3 regions of the Rahnella selenatireducens genome follow, and region 2 is predicted to be linked to each of the others. Evidence: predicted binding sites of a transcription regulator. Region 2 holds the regulator's gene; each other region holds the start of a gene.
The links. Region 2 encodes PurR, which represses purine synthesis genes. Its sites were predicted from a motif close to CANGCAAACGTTTGCNTG; they were not measured.
Positions count from the first base shown of each region.

Region 1: a site for PurR is predicted at 3,172-3,189, ahead of purM (phosphoribosylformylglycinamidine cyclo-ligase). Genes of this name have one in related genera too.
Region 3: a site for PurR is predicted at 2,876-2,893, ahead of ACLBVC_RS15585 (amino acid aminotransferase). Genes of this name have one in related genera too.

Region 1 is NZ_JBKEZJ010000001.1:528,220-534,281, reverse strand. Features, by position in the region: gene ppk1 (polyphosphate kinase 1) at 1-299, opposite strand, end outside; gene speG (spermidine N1-acetyltransferase) at 604-1,179, opposite strand; gene purN (phosphoribosylglycinamide formyltransferase) at 1,404-2,042, opposite strand; gene purM (phosphoribosylformylglycinamidine cyclo-ligase) at 2,070-3,107, opposite strand; gene upp (uracil phosphoribosyltransferase) at 3,341-3,967, shown strand; gene uraA (uracil permease) at 4,047-5,339, shown strand; gene hda (DnaA inactivator Hda) at 5,505-6,062, shown strand, end outside.
Region 2 is NZ_JBKEZJ010000001.1:1,605-7,666, forward strand. Features, by position in the region: gene ACLBVC_RS00015 (C40 family peptidase) at 1-375, shown strand, start outside; gene cydH (cytochrome bd-I oxidase subunit CydH) at 541-630, opposite strand; gene purR (HTH-type transcriptional repressor PurR) at 964-1,989, shown strand; gene punR (DNA-binding transcriptional activator PunR) at 2,026-2,931, opposite strand; gene punC (purine nucleoside transporter PunC) at 3,068-4,279, shown strand; gene cfa (cyclopropane fatty acyl phospholipid synthase) at 4,641-5,792, shown strand; gene ACLBVC_RS00045 (riboflavin synthase subunit alpha) at 5,886-6,062, opposite strand, start outside.
Region 3 is NZ_JBKEZJ010000009.1:12,400-18,461, reverse strand. Features, by position in the region: gene asnS (asparagine--tRNA ligase) at 1-1,292, shown strand, start outside; gene ompC (porin OmpC) at 1,593-2,714, shown strand; gene ACLBVC_RS15585 (amino acid aminotransferase) at 2,957-4,147, shown strand; gene ACLBVC_RS15580 (MBL fold metallo-hydrolase) at 4,225-4,872, opposite strand; gene ACLBVC_RS15575 (YcbK family protein) at 4,924-5,475, opposite strand; gene ldtD (L,D-transpeptidase) at 5,654-6,062, opposite strand, start outside.

The DNA of each region.
Region 1 (6,062 bases), 530 kb from region 2:
AGCAGTAAATCGTTGTAGAGACTGTCGAATTCCTGATCAATGCGAAGTACTTTTGCCTGAATTTTTTTCAGCAAATGACGGGATGCGCCAAGAAAACCTTGTTCCTCGCTGATGAGGATCCGCCGTTTTAGATCAGCAAACCGGACTTTATAAAACTCATCCAGATTATTGGAATAAATCCCTAAAAAACGCATCCTTTCGATCAGGGGATTACTTTTGTCTGCCGCTTCCTGCAAGACGCGCTCGTTGAAGGACAGCCAGCTTAGTTCTTTCTCGATATAAAGCTTTTCCTGACCCATTTTCACTCCGTTCATTTGGCTTACAACCTGGCCCATACAGGCAAATTTGCCTGAAAACACCGCAATTTAACTCAACGTGATCTTCATGTTTCCCGTCCGTTTTAATGCCGGGCGCAACAGGAAGCCTTTTATGAGAGGGCCTAGTGTCTACTACCAATATTGCGAAAGATTGACAGGAAAGTCCAACACTACAGGGGATGAATTCAGGAGAGTTTTTACAGGGGGAATAAATGCGGATAAAAAGCGGGAAAAGTCTTACCGGTGAAGGCATTGTCGCCCTCACCGGTAAGGTATTTATGCGAAATCAGACGGCGCTGGCACCAATCAGAGATTCAGGTTTGACCTGAACAGGCTTGGTTTTGTATTTCGCCAGGAACTGCGGCTGGAAAATACACATGCGGATGGCGCTGCGATATTCACCATTCACAAAGAATTCCTGCTTCAGTTCACCTTCCAGTTCAAATCCGAGTTTGCTGTAAATATGAATCGCCTTTTTATTTTCTTTGTCGACGATTAAATACAGTTTATAGAGGTTCAGAACGGAGAAGGCATAATCCATGGCCAGGCGGACGGCATCACCGGCAAAGCCTTTGCCCTGATGCTGCGGGTCGATGATTATCTGAAATTCCGCGCGGCGGTGAATATGATTAATTTCGACCAGTTCGACTAATCCGACCGGCCCGCCCTGGAATTCAATAATAAAGCGACGCTCGCTTTGGTCATGAATATGTTTGTTATAGAGATCTGTCAGTTCGACGAACGCCTCGTAAGGCTCTTCAAACCAGTAACGCATGATGCTGGCGTTATTATCAAGACGGTGAACAAACGACAGGTCATCCTTTTCCAGTGGACGTAATCTGACGCTGTTATTGCTAAACATGGGGTGTTCCTCAAAAAATCAAAAAGCCGTTTTACCTGAGGTAACCTTCGTGAATATGAGATCTGAAACAACCGTGTTTCAGATGAAGGTCGGCGCACAAACGACGTTTAAACGTGCGCCGGGATGGGCATTATATCGGGTGAAATGTAAACAAGTGTCAAATGGTAGAAAATAAAAAACCGGCACGGAGCCGGTTTATAGTGAAATCATCGCGATTAAGCAGATTAATCTGCCGCGTAACCCTGTTCAGGTAGTGGATTGTTATCCAGTAACGCCTGACCATTTTTCAGGGACAAACGTCCTTCAATAAACCAGCTGACCACCAGCGGATAAATGCTGTGTTCCTGTGTTTGCACACGCGCCACCAGCTCTTCTTCTGTATCTTCGGTAAACACCGGGACTTTCGCCTGTAATATGACCGGGCCGCCATCAAGCTGCTCTGTGACAAAATGCACCGACGTGCCGTGTTCAGTATCCTGATTTTCAATCGCCTGACGATGAGTGTGAAGACCCGGATATTTCGGCAACAGGGAAGGGTGGATGTTGATCATTCGTCCGGCAAAACGCTGGACAAACTCTGCGGTGAGGATGCGCATATACCCGGCAAGTACCACCAGATCAGGTTGGAACGAATCAATGGCATCGGCCAGTGCGACGTCAAATGCAGCCCGATCTTCGTAGGCTTTCACATCCAGCGCATGCGCCGGAATGTGGGCTGAACGGGCTCTTTCAAGCCCGTAAGCGGCGGATTTATTACTGAAAACAGCGCAGATTTCTGCGTTGATTCTTCCCTGCTGGCAGGCATCGATCAGGGCCTGTAAATTGCTTCCCTCGCCCGATACCAGAACCACAATCCTTTTCATTTTTATACCTGTCTTCAGTGAGTTGAATTACTGGATGACAACACGTTCAGCGGAGTCAGAGGCTTTAATGTAGCCAATTTTCCACGCTTTTTCGCCATTATCGTTCAGTAAAGCAATCGCCTGTTCCGCCAGCTCAGCCGGAAGTGCTACCAGCATGCCGACACCGCAGTTGAAGGTACGATACATTTCGTGACGGCTGACGTTACCGGCGGTTTGCAGCCAGGTAAAGACATCCGGCCACTGCCAGCTTGATTCATTAATGATGACCTGAGTATTTTCCGGCAGAACGCGCGGAATATTCTCCCAGAAGCCGCCACCGGTCAGGTGAACGATACCGTGCACCTCGACGTTTTCGATCAGATTCAGGATCGATTTTACGTAAATTTTGGTCGGTGCAAGCAGATGGTCGGCCAGCGATTTGCCTGCCAGATCGGTAGTTTCCGGATTGGTTTTGCTGACTTCCAGAATTTTGCGCACCAGTGAGTAGCCGTTGGAATGCGGGCCGCTGGCGGCCAGGCCGATCAACACGTCGCCGTCAGCTACTTTGCTGCCGTCGATAATTTCTGATTTTTCCACCACGCCGACGCAGAAGCCCGCGACGTCGTAATCTTCGCCGTGGTACATCCCCGGCATTTCGGCGGTTTCGCCGCCAACTAACGCACACCCAGACTGTTTACAGCCTTCTGCAATACCGGTGATCACGCTGGCGGCGGTATCAACGTCCAGTTTGCCGGTGGCGTAGTAATCGAGAAAGAACAGCGGTTCAGCGCCCTGAACGATCAAATCGTTGACGCACATCGCGACCAGGTCGATACCGATGGTATCGTGGCGTTTTAAATCCATTGCCAGACGCAGCTTGGTGCCAACGCCGTCGGTACCTGAAACCAGCACGGGTTCGCGGTATTTTTGCGGCAGCGCGCAGAGAGCACCAAAACCGCCCAATCCACCCATAACTTCCGGGCGACGGGTCTGTTTTACTACACCTTTAATGCGATCTACCAATGCGTTACCGGCATCGATATCTACGCCTGCGTCTTTATAGCTGAGAGAGGTTTTGTCGGTCACTGCGAAGTCCCCACGGCGGTTTGGGTTGGTGGTTGAAAAATAATGCGCGGCAATTCTAACAGTGGAAGCAAACGTTTGCGAGCGCCTTATTCGGATGATGTTTTCAGGCTGACTATACTCTAACCGGGTTCCTGATGATCCAGATCAGGCTAATTCGTATGGCGTTCAAAAAAAATGGCGTTATAATCTCGCGATTTTTTTTTTGCAGCCCAACCACCTTAGGAGAATAAATAATGAAGATCGTCGAGGTGAAACACCCGCTGGTGAAACACAAGCTGGGCCTGATGCGTGAAAACGACATCAGCACGAAACGTTTTCGCGAACTGGCTTCTGAGGTGGGTAGTCTTCTGACGTATGAAGCGACTGCCGATTTAGAAACTGAAAAAGTGACTATCGAAGGTTGGTGCGGTCCGGTTGAAATCGACCAGATCAAGGGCAAGAAAATTACCGTTGTGCCAATTCTGCGTGCCGGTCTGGGCATGATGGAAGGCGTACTTGAACACGTCCCGAGCGCGCGTATCAGCGTGGTAGGCGTGTACCGCGATGAAGAAACCCTGAAGCCTGTGCCGTATTTCCAGAAGCTGGTGTCTAACATCGAAGAACGTCTGGCGCTGGTGGTTGACCCGATGCTGGCAACCGGCGGTTCCATGATCGCGACCATCGACCTGCTGAAAAAAGCGGGCTGCCAGAGCATTAAAGTTCTGGTGCTGGTGGCGGCACCGGAAGGGATCGCCGCTCTCGAAGCTGCGCACCCGGACGTCGAGCTGTACACCGCCTCGGTGGATCAGGGGCTCAACGAGAAAGGCTACATCATGCCGGGGCTCGGCGATGCGGGCGACAAGATATTTGGTACCAAGTAAGCAGCAAGCAATAGCCGACTGAGAAGTCGGCTTTTTTTTGATTTTTTTTTACTCGTCATCATTCACAGAGGATCAATTTATGACCCGTCGTGTCATCGGGGTAAGCGAACGTCCGCCTTTACTGCAGACAATCCCCCTGAGTTTCCAGCATCTGTTTGCCATGTTTGGTGCCACCGTTCTGGTTCCCATTCTGTTCAAAATTAACCCGGCAACGGTGCTGCTGTTCAATGGCATAGGGACTTTGCTGTATTTATTTGTCTGTAAAGGGAAAATACCGGCCTATCTGGGTTCAAGCTTCGCGTTCATTTCACCGGTGCTGTTGCTGTTACCGATGGGGTATGAAGTGGCGCTGGGCGGATTCATTGCCTGCGGCCTGTTGTTCTGCCTGGTGGCGCTGATTGTTAAGAAAGCCGGGATTGGCTGGATTAACGTGATGTTCCCGCCTGCGGCGATGGGCGCAATCGTTGCCGTCATCGGGCTGGAGCTGGCCGGAGTGGCTGCCAATATGGCCGGTTTGTTGCCGGCTGACGGCGTGCCGGTGGATTCCAAGACGATCATCATCTCTCTGGTGACGCTGTCGGTGACTATTCTGGGCTCCGTTCTGTTCCGTGGATTCCTCGCCATTATCCCGATTCTGATTAGCGTGCTGGTGGGGTATGCGCTGTCCTTCTTTATGGGCGTTGTGGATGTTTCTGCGATTGCAAACGCGCACTGGTTTGCTCTGCCAACTTTCTACACACCGCGTTTCGAATGGGTGGCGATCCTGACCATTTTGCCTGCAGCGCTGGTGGTTATTGCCGAGCACGTCGGGCATTTAGTCGTGACGGCCAACATTGTGAAGAAAGATTTGCTGCGTGATCCGGGCCTGCACCGCTCGATGCTGGCTAACGGCCTTTCTACCGTGTTATCCGGTTTCTTCGGTTCTACGCCAAACACCACGTATGGCGAAAATATTGGCGTGATGGCGATCACCAAGGTTTACAGCACATGGGTTATCGGCGGCGCGGCGATTCTGGCAATTCTGCTTTCCTGTATCGGAAAACTGGCAGCGGCAATTCAGGCCGTTCCGGTTCCGGTGATGGGTGGCGTTTCTCTGCTGTTGTACGGTGTGATTGGCGCGTCCGGTATCCGCGTGCTGATTGAATCTAAAGTGGATTACAACAAAGCGCAGAACCTGATCCTGACTGCGGTGATCCTGATCATCGGCGTCAGCGGCGCGAAGATCCACATCGGTGCGGCGGAGCTAAAAGGCATGGCGCTGGCCACGATTGTCGGTATCTTCCTGAGCCTGCTGTTCAAAGTGATTGAGATTTTCCGTGGCGAAGAACAGATCATTGATGTTGAAGACGAGCGGGAAAATCCGCCAGCCTGAGGGGGATCATTCCTGACCGGTTTGCCAGCACGCAACCGGTCTGGTGCTCGGATCGCAAGCGGTTGCACCGGGCACAGTTCATTTCACCGCGGATCCTTGCTAGAATTCGGCAGTTCCTTTTATTGACGTGACAACATCTGCGGTCTTCATACCGCTTTGGTTGAGGTGCTTCTGAATACGCCGGCACAGCTTTCCCTGCCACTTTATCTGCCCGATGATGAGATTTTTGCCAGTTTTCATCCGGGGGAAAACTCTTCTCTGCTTTCTGCGATTCAGACCGCATTGCAACAGGAACACGGCACGTACATTTATTTCTGGTCCCGTGAAGGCGGTGGCCGCAGCCATCTTTTACATGCAGCCTGCGCCGAATTATCGCAACGCGGTGAAGCCGTGGGTTATGTGCCTTTAGACAAGCGCGCTTATTTCGTCCCTGAAGTGCTGGACGGCATGGAGCATCTGGCGCTGGTTTGCATTGATAATATCGAAGGGATTGCCGGAGATGATGAATGGGAAGCGGCCGTTTTCCATCTTTATAACCGCATTCTCGAAACTGGCCGCACGCGCCTGTTTATTACCGGCGATCGTCCTCCGCGCCAGCTGAATCTCAGCTTGCCGGATCTCGCTTCCCGCCTCGACTGGGGGCAAATCTACAAACTCCAACCGCTTTCCGATGAAGAAAAACTTCAGGCATTACAGCTGCGCGCCAAACTGCGCGGTTTTGAA
Region 2 (6,062 bases):
CTGATGCACCAGGTCGGCAAACCTTACCGCTGGGGCGGAACGTCACCGAATACAGGTTTCGATTGCAGCGGACTGGTCTACTACGCATACAAAGATTTGATCCGTATTAAAATGCCCCGCACAGCCAATGAAATGTACCACTTGCGCGATGCGGCTCCGGTCAAACGGGGTGAATTAGAATCCGGCGATCTGGTGTTCTTCCGGATTAATAACCGCGGCGCCGCAGACCATGTCGGTGTTTACGTAGGAAACGGGAAGTTTATCCAGTCACCGCGCACCGGCGAAGACATTAAGATCACCTCACTGGGTGACGATTACTGGCAAGATCATTATGTAGGCGCACGACGGGTAATGACCCCTAAGACAATCCGATAATAAACAATTCGTTAAGTCTGAAGTTTCGCTAATCAGCCATTGAATAGCATTTAACGAAGAGTTTCTGCAGGGAAGAGTATCGGCGGAATGGGTGACTGCGTAAAATTGAAAAGGGCGATTCCTGTTATAGGTAATCGCCCTTTTTTATTGCGGCTTTCGCACAAATCAGTTCATCACTGCGGTAAAGCTGAAAGCAATAATCACGAGCAAAGCGCAGACCGTAGTGATCAAAGAAAATTTCAGGTTGCTGTCCATCAAACCCCCTTACGGATCAAATTGTGGCGTTGGTTTAGCCACACTAAATGTGTGCCAACGCATTTTCTCATAATTCGCATTTAAAATCTTGTGCTGAATCACAGTAGGTTCATGACAATTTTACTTCCACTTTCCTGCATTATAAGTGAAAATTGTCGGTTACCACGCCTGTGTGCCGGTCGATTTCACCCGAGAGCATTTCACGCCTTACTCTGAAGAATCCACCCAACGATTTCACTGCCCTTTTCGAAGTCCGCAGTTAAATCCACGCAAGCAAACGATTAACATAATGCTAACGTGCTGAAACACGTGAGCACAGGAGTCATTTTTTACATGGCAACGATTAAAGATGTCGCAAAGCGCGCTGGCGTTTCCACCACAACCGTGTCGCACGTCATCAATAAAACCCGTTTCGTCGCCGAAGAAACCCGAGCCGCGGTTCTCCTTGCAATCAAAGAATTACACTATTCACCCAGCGCTGTGGCACGCAGCCTGAAGGTCAATAACACAAAAACTATCGGTCTGCTGGCAACGTCCAGTGAAGCGCCCTACTTCGCCGAAGTGATTGAGGCCGTGGAAAACAGCTGTTTCTCAAAAGGCTATACGCTGATTTTGTGTAACTCACACAATAATCTGGAGAAGCAACAGGCCTACCTGCAAATGCTGGCGCAAAAACGCGTCGACGGTTTACTGGTGATGTGCGCGGAATATCCGGACGAATTGCTAAATATGCTTGAAGAATACCGTTCCATCCCGATGGTTGTGATGGACTGGGGCGAAGCGCGTAAGAATTTCACCGACAGCATTATCGATAACGCGTTCGAAGGCGGTTATATGGCCGGACGTTATCTGATTGAACGCGGTCATCGCGATATCGGCGTGATCCCGGGACAGCTGGCGCGAAACACCGGCGGCGGCCGTTTTCAGGGCTTTGTGAAAGCACTGACGGAAGCTAATATTCCTCTTCGTGAAGAGTGGGTCGTTCAGGGCGACTTTGAGCCGGAATCGGGCTATCAGGCCATGCATAAAATTCTGATGCAGAAAAACCGTCCGACGGCCGTATTCTGTGGCGGCGACGTAATGGCAATGGGCGCAATTTGTGCCGCCGATGAACTGGGCCTGCGCGTACCGCAGGATATTTCCGTGATTGGCTACGATAACGTGCGTAACGCGCGCTATTTCTCACCGGCGCTGACGACAGTTCATCAGCCAAAAGAACGTCTGGGCGAAATGGCCTTTACCATGCTGCTGGACAGAATTATCAGCAAACGCGAAGAGTCGCAGACCATTGAAGTGCATCCGAAACTGGTTGAGCGCCGTTCTGTGGCCGACGGCCCGTATCGGGATTACCGCCGTTAATTCTCACTCGACGCCTGCGATGCAGGCGTTTTCTTTTCAGCCGCGCAACCATTCCCGGTTCATCGTTTCCGTATCGCCCATGTATTCCAGCAGCCACGCCAGCGAAGGCGACGGATTGCTCTGATCCCACGTCAGGCAGCACGGGCTGTCGGGGAAGATATTTTCCAGCGACAGTACCTGCAATTTCCGCTGTTCAATCCACGGCGTCACGCGGTGAACCGGCATCATCCCCACACATAAACCTTCGTTCAGACATTCCACCGCACACGTCCAGTCGGGAACCACCAGCCGCCGCTGGTTATCCAGCGTCCAGGTATCGCGTTTCGGCAATGTCCGCGATGTATCTTCCAGGCAAAGCGCAGGATAAGGCCGCAACTGATCGTCATTCAGTATTCCCGACGTCTGCGCCAGCGGATGTTGCACGCTAACCACACAATGCCAGTCCATAAAACCCATATCGCGGAAACTGAACCGCCCTCCGACGGGGATCGCCCGCGTCGCACCGATGGCGACATCTGCCCGCCCGTCGACCAGCGCGTCCCAGACACCGTTAAAGACTTCCGAATGAATGATGAGCTCGGTATCGGGGAAATGGCGGTAGAAATCCAGCACCAGCCGCCGTGTCCGCGCAGGTTTAACGATACGGTCGACGGCCACCCGTAATTCTCCGCGCCAGCCGTTTGCGACCTGCTGACACTGGCGACGGGTAGCTATCATTTTTTTTGTCAGAATCCGTGCTTCATCGACAAAAACTTTCCCTGCGGGCGTCAGAACAACGTCACGGTGTCTGCGCTCAAATAAAGGAACGGCCAGCCATTGTTCAAGCTGGCGCACGGTATAACTGATGGCCGACGGCACGCGGTGCAAATCCTGCGCGGCTGCGCTGAAACTGCCTGTTCGGGCGACGGCGTCCACGACTTCAAGTGCATATTCGGACCACATTGTTTAGCCTTCAATATTTTTGATAGCAGAATGCAAATATTAGCGTTTCACAAGCCTGTTATCCAAGCGTTAAACTCCGCATCCGATATGATTTCTGCGTCAATTCATCTGCACTAAATAAATTAAAGAGACAATAATGAAACCCTCACTTGGATTTATGCTCTATCTTGCCGGGCTGAGCATGCTTGGCTTTTTAGCGACCGATATGTACCTTCCGGCCTTCAGCGCGATGCAAACCAGCCTGATGACCAGCCCGGGCATGATCAGCGCCAGCCTGAGCATTTTCCTGGGCGGCTTTGCCATCGGCCAGTTGGTTTGGGGGCCGCTGTCCGACAAGATCGGTCGCAAACCGGTATTGCTGATCGGCTTAGCGCTCTTTGTCGTCGGTTGTCTGGGCGTACTGTGGGTTGAGAATGTCCGTGCCCTGTTGGCGCTACGTTTCCTGCAAGCTGTCGGCGTCTGTGCTGCCGCCGTCACCTGGCAGGCGCTGGTGGTAGATCGCTTTTCTGCCGATGTTGCTAAAAAAACCTTTGCCAGCATCATGCCGCTGGTGGCGCTTTCCCCCGCGCTTGCCCCTCTGCTGGGCGCATGGGTTCTTAATCATTTTGACTGGGAGGCGATTTTCGTTCTGCTGACCGGCGTAGCCGTTATCCTGCTGATCACCACGTTCACTCTGCGCGAAAAGACACCGGAGGTTCATGCCCCTGAAGATAAAGCCGGTTTCGCGAAGCTTCTTGCTTCGCGGGTTTACAGCGGTAATGTGATGATTTATGCCGCCTGCTCTGCTGGCTTTTTCGCGTGGCTGACCGGTTCTCCATTTATTCTCAGCGACATGGGATATTCGCCGGGCGTGATTGGCCTGAGCTATGTTCCTCAGACCATTGCTTTCCTGCTGGGCGGTTTTGGATGTCGCGTACTGATCAGTAAAACGGATGGGAATAAGATCCTGCCGTGGCTGTTGGCGGGTTATGGCGTCAGTGTTGCGGGTCTGTTCGGCGTAGCTATATTTACTGATGCCGGGCTGATGAGCCTGTTAATTCCGTTCTGTATGATGGCTTTGGTGAATGGCGCGATTTATCCCATTGTTGTCGCAAATGCATTAATGCCATTTACTGCTAATACAGGTAAGGCCGCGGCGTTGCAAAATACCCTGCAGTTGGGTTTGTGTTTCCTCGCGAGTCTGCTGGTTTCCGCATTTATTGTGCAACCACTCATGGCGACAGTCACCACGATGCTGTCTACACTACTGTTGGTAGTTTTAGGCCGCTGGCTGTCACTGCGTCAGGAAGAAGGGCAATCCGGTGAACAGGAACCGGAGCAGAAACAGCAAGCAAGGCATGCGAACTGATCGCAATAATGACCTTAAGTAACAATCACTTAATGGACATTTTCATTCGTCGCGATTAACTATTGAGAATGCCTGCCAGCGAGCCTATACTCAACAAAACCCAATAAAATAGCATTTTTACAATACTTTTATTACATACTTAGCGCCGGCGCGAGGGTCGCGTCACACTATTTATTCTGGTTTATTTTTCAAGGATGATTTTCCTGCACGCCATTTGTGTGCGGGTGTTCTTCTAAATTTCCTCTGTAGGTGTCGAATATCGGACGTGGCGCGAGTCGTCTGTTCTCATAAAGACCTGCACAAATTGCCTTTGCTTTTCCCGGCAGGTTAATAAGTCAGAAGAGAAAGTGATGGAGAAGCTATGAGTTCATCGTGTATAGAAGACCAAAGCATTCAGGACAATCAGTGGTATCGGATAGTCAGTGAATTGCTGGCTACGGCAGACATCCAGGTTAACGGTAATCGCCCTTTCGACCTTAAAGTAAAAAACACTGACTTCTTCAAGCGTGTTTTACAGGAAGGTTCTTTGGGTCTGGGTGAAAGCTATATGGATGGTTGGTGGGAATGTGAGCGCCTTGATATATTTTTCCAGCGTGTTCTCCGTGCAGGTTTGGAAAATAAACTCCCCCACCATTTCAAAGATACACTGCGCATCGCAGCTGCACGCCTAACCAATCTGCAATCCCGCAAACGTGCGTGGATCGTTGGGAAAGAACATTACGATTTGGGTAATGATTTATTCACTCTGATGCTCGACCCATATATGCAATATTCCTGTGGCTACTGGAAAGACGCCACGACGCTTGAAGAAGCGCAGGAAGCTAAACTCAAAATGATCTGCGATAAACTGCAACTGAAACCGGGCCAGCGTTTACTCGATATCGGTTGTGGCTGGGGCGGATTGTCTGAGTTTGCAGCCCGCAATTATGGCGTCAGCGTTGTCGGCGTGACAATTTCTGCCGAGCAACAAAAACTGGCTCAGAAACGCTGCGAAGGCCTGGACGTCACCATCTTGCTTCAGGATTACCGCGATCTTAACGATCAGTTCGATCGCGTTGTTTCTGTCGGCATGTTCGAACATGTGGGTCCAAAAAATTATGACACCTACTTTAATGTCGCCAGACGCAATATCAAACCTGACGGCATTTTCCTGCTGCACACCATCGGTTCTAACAAAACAAATCTGAGTGTCGATCCTTGGATCGATAAATACATCTTCCCGAACGGTTGCCTGCCGTCTGTCCAGCAAATTGCTCAAAACAGCGAGTCATTGTTCGTGATGGAAGACTGGCACAATATCGGCGCAGATTATGACCGTACCCTGATGGCCTGGAATGAACGTTTCCAGAAACACTGGCCAGAACTGGCAGAACGTTACGGCGATCGTTTCCACCGGATGTTTACCTACTATCTGAATGCCTGCGCGGGAGCGTTCAGGGCTCGTGACATTCAGCTCTGGCAAGTTGTGTTCAGTCCGGAAGGTGTGGATGGCGGTATGCGCGTCCCGCGTTAACTCGGACAAGTAATGCTGTGCCATAAAAGCAAAAAACCGGACATGAATGTCCGGTTTTCTTTTGGTGCTTCTTCACACACGTGCTGAAAATAATTATTCAGCCCTTTCGATCATTGCCTGCGCAGTGGCAATTGCAGCTTCGCGACTGGCCAGCACGCGTTCAACGGTATCGACGATGGCCTGCGTTTGCGGATCAATTTCAATATTAATTTTATCCCCGAGACGCTTCGTTCCCAGCGTGGTTCTTTGCAGTGTTTCGGGAATTAAATG
Region 3 (6,062 bases), on a different contig from region 2:
CATTCGTCGCCGTTTATGACGGCTCCTGCTTTAATCCATTACAGGCCGTCGTCAATAATTCTCTGCCCAATTATCAGGAAGACGTTCTGCGCCTGACGACAGGTTGTTCGGTTGAAGTGACGGGTACCGTTGTCGCTTCGCCTGGCGAAGGCCAGAGTTTTGAGCTGCAGGCCACAGCCGTGAAAGTCGTAGGCTGGGTGGACGATCCTGATACTTACCCGATGGCGGCAAAACGCCACAGCATCGAATATTTACGCGAAGTCGCTCACCTGCGTCCGCGGACTAACCTGATTGGCGCGGTTGCCCGTGTGCGCAACACCCTTTCTCAGGCAATTCACCGCTTCTATCACGAAAACGGCTACTTCTGGGTTTCAACCCCGCTGATCACGGCTTCTGATACTGAAGGCGCAGGCGAGATGTTCCGCGTTTCTACGCTGGATCTGCAAAACCTGCCGCGTACTGATAAGGGCGAAGTGGATTTCAGCGAAGACTTCTTTGGTAAAGAATCCTTCCTGACCGTTTCCGGCCAGCTGAACGGCGAAGCCTATGCGTGCGCGCTGTCCAAGGTTTACACCTTCGGCCCGACTTTCCGTGCAGAAAACTCCAACACCAGCCGTCACCTTGCTGAATTCTGGATGGTTGAGCCGGAAGTCGCGTTTGCAACGCTTGATGATGTCGCATCTCTGGCTGAAAACATGCTGAAGTATGTTTTCCAGGCTGTGTTGAACGAACGTTCAGACGATATGGCCTTCTTCGCAGAACGCGTAGACAAAGATGCTGTTGCCCGCCTGGAGCGTTTCGTAACCTCCGATTTCGCGCAGGTAGATTACACCGAAGCAGTAGAAATTCTGATGAATTGCGGCCAGACATTCGAAAATCCGGTCTCCTGGGGCGTGGATCTCTCTTCTGAACACGAGCGCTATCTTGCAGAGCAGCATTTCAAAGCGCCGGTTGTTGTGAAAAATTATCCTAAAGATATCAAGTCTTTCTATATGCGTTTAAACGATGACGGCAAAACGGTTGCTGCCATGGATGTTCTGGCGCCGGGCATCGGCGAGATTATCGGGGGTTCACAACGTGAAGAGCGTCTGGATGTTCTGGACGCCCGTATGGCTGAAATGGGTCTGAAACAAGAAGATTACTGGTGGTATCGCGATCTTCGTCGTTACGGCACCGTGCCACACTCCGGTTTCGGGTTAGGGTTTGAACGTTTAGTAGCTTATGTGACCGGTGTCCAAAACGTGCGCGACGTAATCCCGTTCCCTCGGACACCACGTAATGCAACCTTCTAATTAAATAACGTATTTTTATTTTACAAAATTGCCACAATTCGAAGGCCAGCTTAGCTGGCCTTCGCCATTTTTAAAGATAGATCCCCGTCACAAAGTTCCTTTAAATACACATTTTGAAATACAATTTTTCTCACTGAAACATATTTAGTAATTTAGTAGCATTTTCGCTATGGATTAAGCGAACCTCGGATGGAATAGTGCGTTCAGACACAGGAGACACCAAACTCTCACGAATAGTTCCGTAAAGAATTATTTAGGGCAGTGGCAGGTGTCCATATAAAACCAATGAGGGTAATAATAATGATGAAGCGCAACATTCTTGCAGTAGTAATCCCAGCTCTGTTAGTCGCTGGTGCAGCTAATGCAGCAGAAGTTTATAACAAAGACGGCAACAAGCTGGATCTTTACGGTAAAGTTGATGGTCTGCATTACTTCTCTGATGACAAAGGTAATGATGGTGACCAGACTTACGTTCGTTTCGGCTTTAAAGGCGAAACTCAAATTGCAGACCAACTGACCGGTTACGGCCAGTGGGAATATAACGTCCAGGCTAACCACTCTGAAAGCCAGGGTACTGATGGCAACAAAACCCGTCTGGGCTTTGCTGGTCTGAAATTCGGCGATGCAGGTTCTTTCGACTATGGTCGTAACTACGGCGCAGTCTACGACGTTGAAGCATGGACCGATAACCTGCCAGAATACGGCGGCGACACTTACACCATCACTGACAACTACATGGTTGGCCGTGCAAACGGTGTTGCAACTTACCGTAATACCAATTTCTTCGGTCTGGTTGATGGCCTGAACTTTGCTCTACAATATCAGGGTAAAAACGAGAACGACGGCCGTGATGTTTCTAAACAAAACGGTGACGGTTACGCGATTTCCAGCACCTATGACATCGGCGCAGGCGTCAGCGTGGGTGCGGCTTACGCATCTTCTGACCGTACTGATGCTCAGACTGCAGACGGCAACGGCGACAAAGCTGACGTTTGGACAGTCGGTACCAAATTCGACGCTAACGGCGTTTACCTGGCAGCCATGTATGCTGAAACAAACAACATGACTCCGTTTGGTAACACCTCACTGGGTAACGGCGCAGCTAACGGTACTCGTGATGGCCAACAGCAATTCGCTAACAAAACTCAGAACTTCGAAGTTATTGCACAGTACCAGTTCGACTTCGGTCTGCGCCCATCTGTTGCTTACCTGCAATCTAAAGGCAAGCAGCTGAACAGCTCTTACGGCGACGACCAGGATCTGGTGAAATATGTAGAAGTAGGTACGACTTACTACTTCAACAAAAACATGTCTACCTATGTTGACTACAAAATCAACCTGCTGGATGACAATGACTTTACCAAAGCTAACGGCATCGCAACTGACGATATCGTCGCTCTGGGTCTGGTTTACCAGTTCTAATATTGCTTAACGATGCGCTTTCGGGCGAATCAAAATGGATATTAAGGCAGGGCTTCGGCCCTGCCTTTTGCATTTATGCGTTTGCCGAAAAACCGCTTTGCCACCTCATCTCATAAATTATTTTAATCTCGCACGCCTTCTCACAACTCTGCTTTCTTTTTGCCGCAAACGGTTGGCAAAAAGAGGCTCCGGCGTTACCCTGATGCCCTCTTTCGAAATATCAGGCTATGGAAGTTTCCAACATGTTTGAAAAAATCACTGCAGCACCTGCCGACCCGATTCTGGGTCTTTCCGATCTTTTCCGCGCTGACGACCGCTCAAATAAAATCAATCTGGGGATTGGTGTTTATAAAGATGAAACCGGTAAAACGCCGGTTCTGGCCAGTGTGAAGAAAGCCGAACAATTCCTGTTGGAAAATGAAACGACAAAAACCTATCTGAGCATCGACGGGTTACCTGATTTCGCGCGTTGCACCCAGGAATTGCTGTTTGGCAAAGACAGCGCTGTGATTGCCGACAAACGTGCCCGCACGGCGCAAACTCCGGGCGGTACCGGCGCGTTGCGTATCGCCGCAGATTTTATCGCCACACAAACCAGTGCCAAACGCGTGTGGGTCAGCAACCCAAGCTGGCCGAATCATAAAGGTGTTTTCTCGGCTGCGGGTCTGGACGTTGCGGAATATAATTATTACGACGCCGCCAATCACAGCCTCGACTTTGATGGCATGCTGAAAAGCCTGAGCGAAACACAGGCTGGCGACGTGGTGCTATTTCATGGTTGCTGCCATAACCCGACGGGTATCGATCCGACGGAAGAACAATGGGCTAAACTGGCGGAATTGTCTGTCGCCAAAGGCTGGTTGCCGCTGTTTGATTTTGCCTATCAGGGTTTCGCCAAAGGTCTGGAAGAAGACGCTGCCGGGCTGCGCCTGTTTGTGGCTAATCATAAAGAATTGCTGGTCGCGAGCTCTTACTCGAAGAACTTTGGTTTATACAATGAGCGCGTGGGTGCCTGTACGTTAGTAACGGCCGATGCCGAAACAGCAGACCGCGCATTCAGCCAGATGAAATCGGTTATCCGTGCAAACTACTCCAACCCGCCAGCACACGGCGCAGCCGTTGTTGCCACTATTCTGGGTAATGAAGCACTCCGCACGCTGTGGGAACAGGAGCTAAGCGATATGCGTCAGCGCATCCATCGCATGCGCCAGTTGTTTGTCAGCACGTTGCAGGAAAAAGGCGCGCAGCAGGACTTCAGCTTTATTATTAATCAGAACGGGATGTTCTCTTTCAGCGGCCTGACCAAAGATCAGGTATTGCGTTTGCGTGATGAATTCGGTGTTTACGCGGTGAACTCTGGCCGTATTAACGTAGCCGGTATTACACTCGATAACATGGCTCCGTTGTGTGAAGCCATTGTCGCCGTACTGTAAGAATTCGTATTTCTGAATTCCATTAAAAAGCCCGTCAGATAACGACGGGCTTTTTGTATTCTGGCAGTTAAAAAAATTTACCAGACCGGCATTTCATCCTGCAGGAAGGGGTTGGTTTTACGTTCGTAGCCGAAATCGGACATTTCACCATGACCCGGAATAAAGACGATATCATCACCCAGCGGCAATAATTTTGTTTTGATGGAGTGAATCAGCGCCTGATGATCACCACGCGGGAAATCACTGCGCCCTACTCCGCCTTTAAAGATTACATCACCGGAAACGGCCAGCCGTGTTTTATTATTGATGAAAACAATGTGTCCCGGCGTATGTCCCGGGCAATGCAACACAGAAAGCATCTCTTCACCCACGGTCACGGTGTCCCCTTCTTCCAGCCAGGTATCTGGCGTGAGCGGGTCACAATGGTCAAGACCAAACATCTGGCTTTGTGTCGGTAGCGCATCGAGCAGGAACTGATCTTCTTTTTGTGGCCCGATGACCGGCACCTGATAATGGGCGGCCAGTTCTGCTGCTGCACCGACGTGATCAAGATGGCCGTGAGTCAGCAAAACTTGCGTGACCAGCACACCTTTATCGGAGACTTCGCGGATTATTTTTGCTGCATCACCGCCCGGGTCGACAAGCGCGGCCTGATTTGTTTTTGTACACCAAATCAGTGAGCAATTTTGGCTGAAAGCCGTGACAGTAATAAGATGGAATTTCATAGGGCTCCACAAAATGGCCTGTCCGTTTGGGCAGGCCATTAATGACGCACACTACCAGGTTCGTGCTGGCCCGGTATCAATGTGCACAAAGTTACTTCGTGGATAATATCCTACACCACCCATCCGCATTTTTAATGCTGCTTTGCGGATATTACTCAGTTCAATTCCCTGGATATGGAAATCCATTGCCTGCCCGAGCGTGTGGTAACTGTGTTTTGCCACGCCGCTTCCCGGTTCACGCATGCTGTTATTCGTGGCCAGAGAACGGTACCCGGAAATCAGTTGCACCGGTTTATTCGTTCCACCGAGCATAACCTGCAAACGATAAAGATGATCGAAAAGCGCGGGATCGATGCTTTTTACTTTTTCCGCACGATAGTCCCTGAACAGATGATTCAACCGGGCCAACTCATCCTTGTTATAACGCTTTCCATCAAAAAACTCAGTTTTGAGGGTTTCGCCGGTATTCAGATTATTAACCACTAAAATACGCGGACGAGGTGTGGAAAGAGTGGCGAATGCACGACTCGGAAGCAATGCAATCCCCATAGCGGCACTGCCTAATGCCAGCCATTTACGGCGATGTTTGTCGATTTCATTCATGAACAGTTTACTATCCGGTAAGAGAGTCAAAAATAAGCTCCGTTCGGAACCGTTTTGAACCTTAACCGCCAAATTTCTGCGAGTCAAGGGACCCTGTAAAGCAAAACGAGCGTGCCAGTAGCTCACGCTCGTTGTCAGGCCAAATATTCAGACCCTTATCAGATTAGTTTTACTGCATTTATTGGAGCAAAATTTCTGCCTGAGGCAAAATTTGTGCGCCCGATCGCACAGTCGCATCGTAATTGTAAATATCTGTGCGGAATTGCGGCTTACCGTCGTCAGCTACCCACGCCGTCAGATAGAACAGTTTTACCGGTATATGATGGCGGATCGCCACATACGTCGTATTGCCACCCTGAAGGGCAGAAGAAATTCGGGTATCGTTCCAGCCCGCATCCTGCAAAAGCATATTGGCCAGCTCAGAGGCTTTATTCACCCTCACACACCCCGAGCTCAGCGCACGAATGTCTTTGCTGAACAGATTGTGGTTAGGCGTGTCATGCAAATAGATAGCGTCGGAACTTGGCATATTAAATTTATAGCGGCCAAGAGAATTGCTTGCGCCCGGTGCCTGACGGATGCGATAC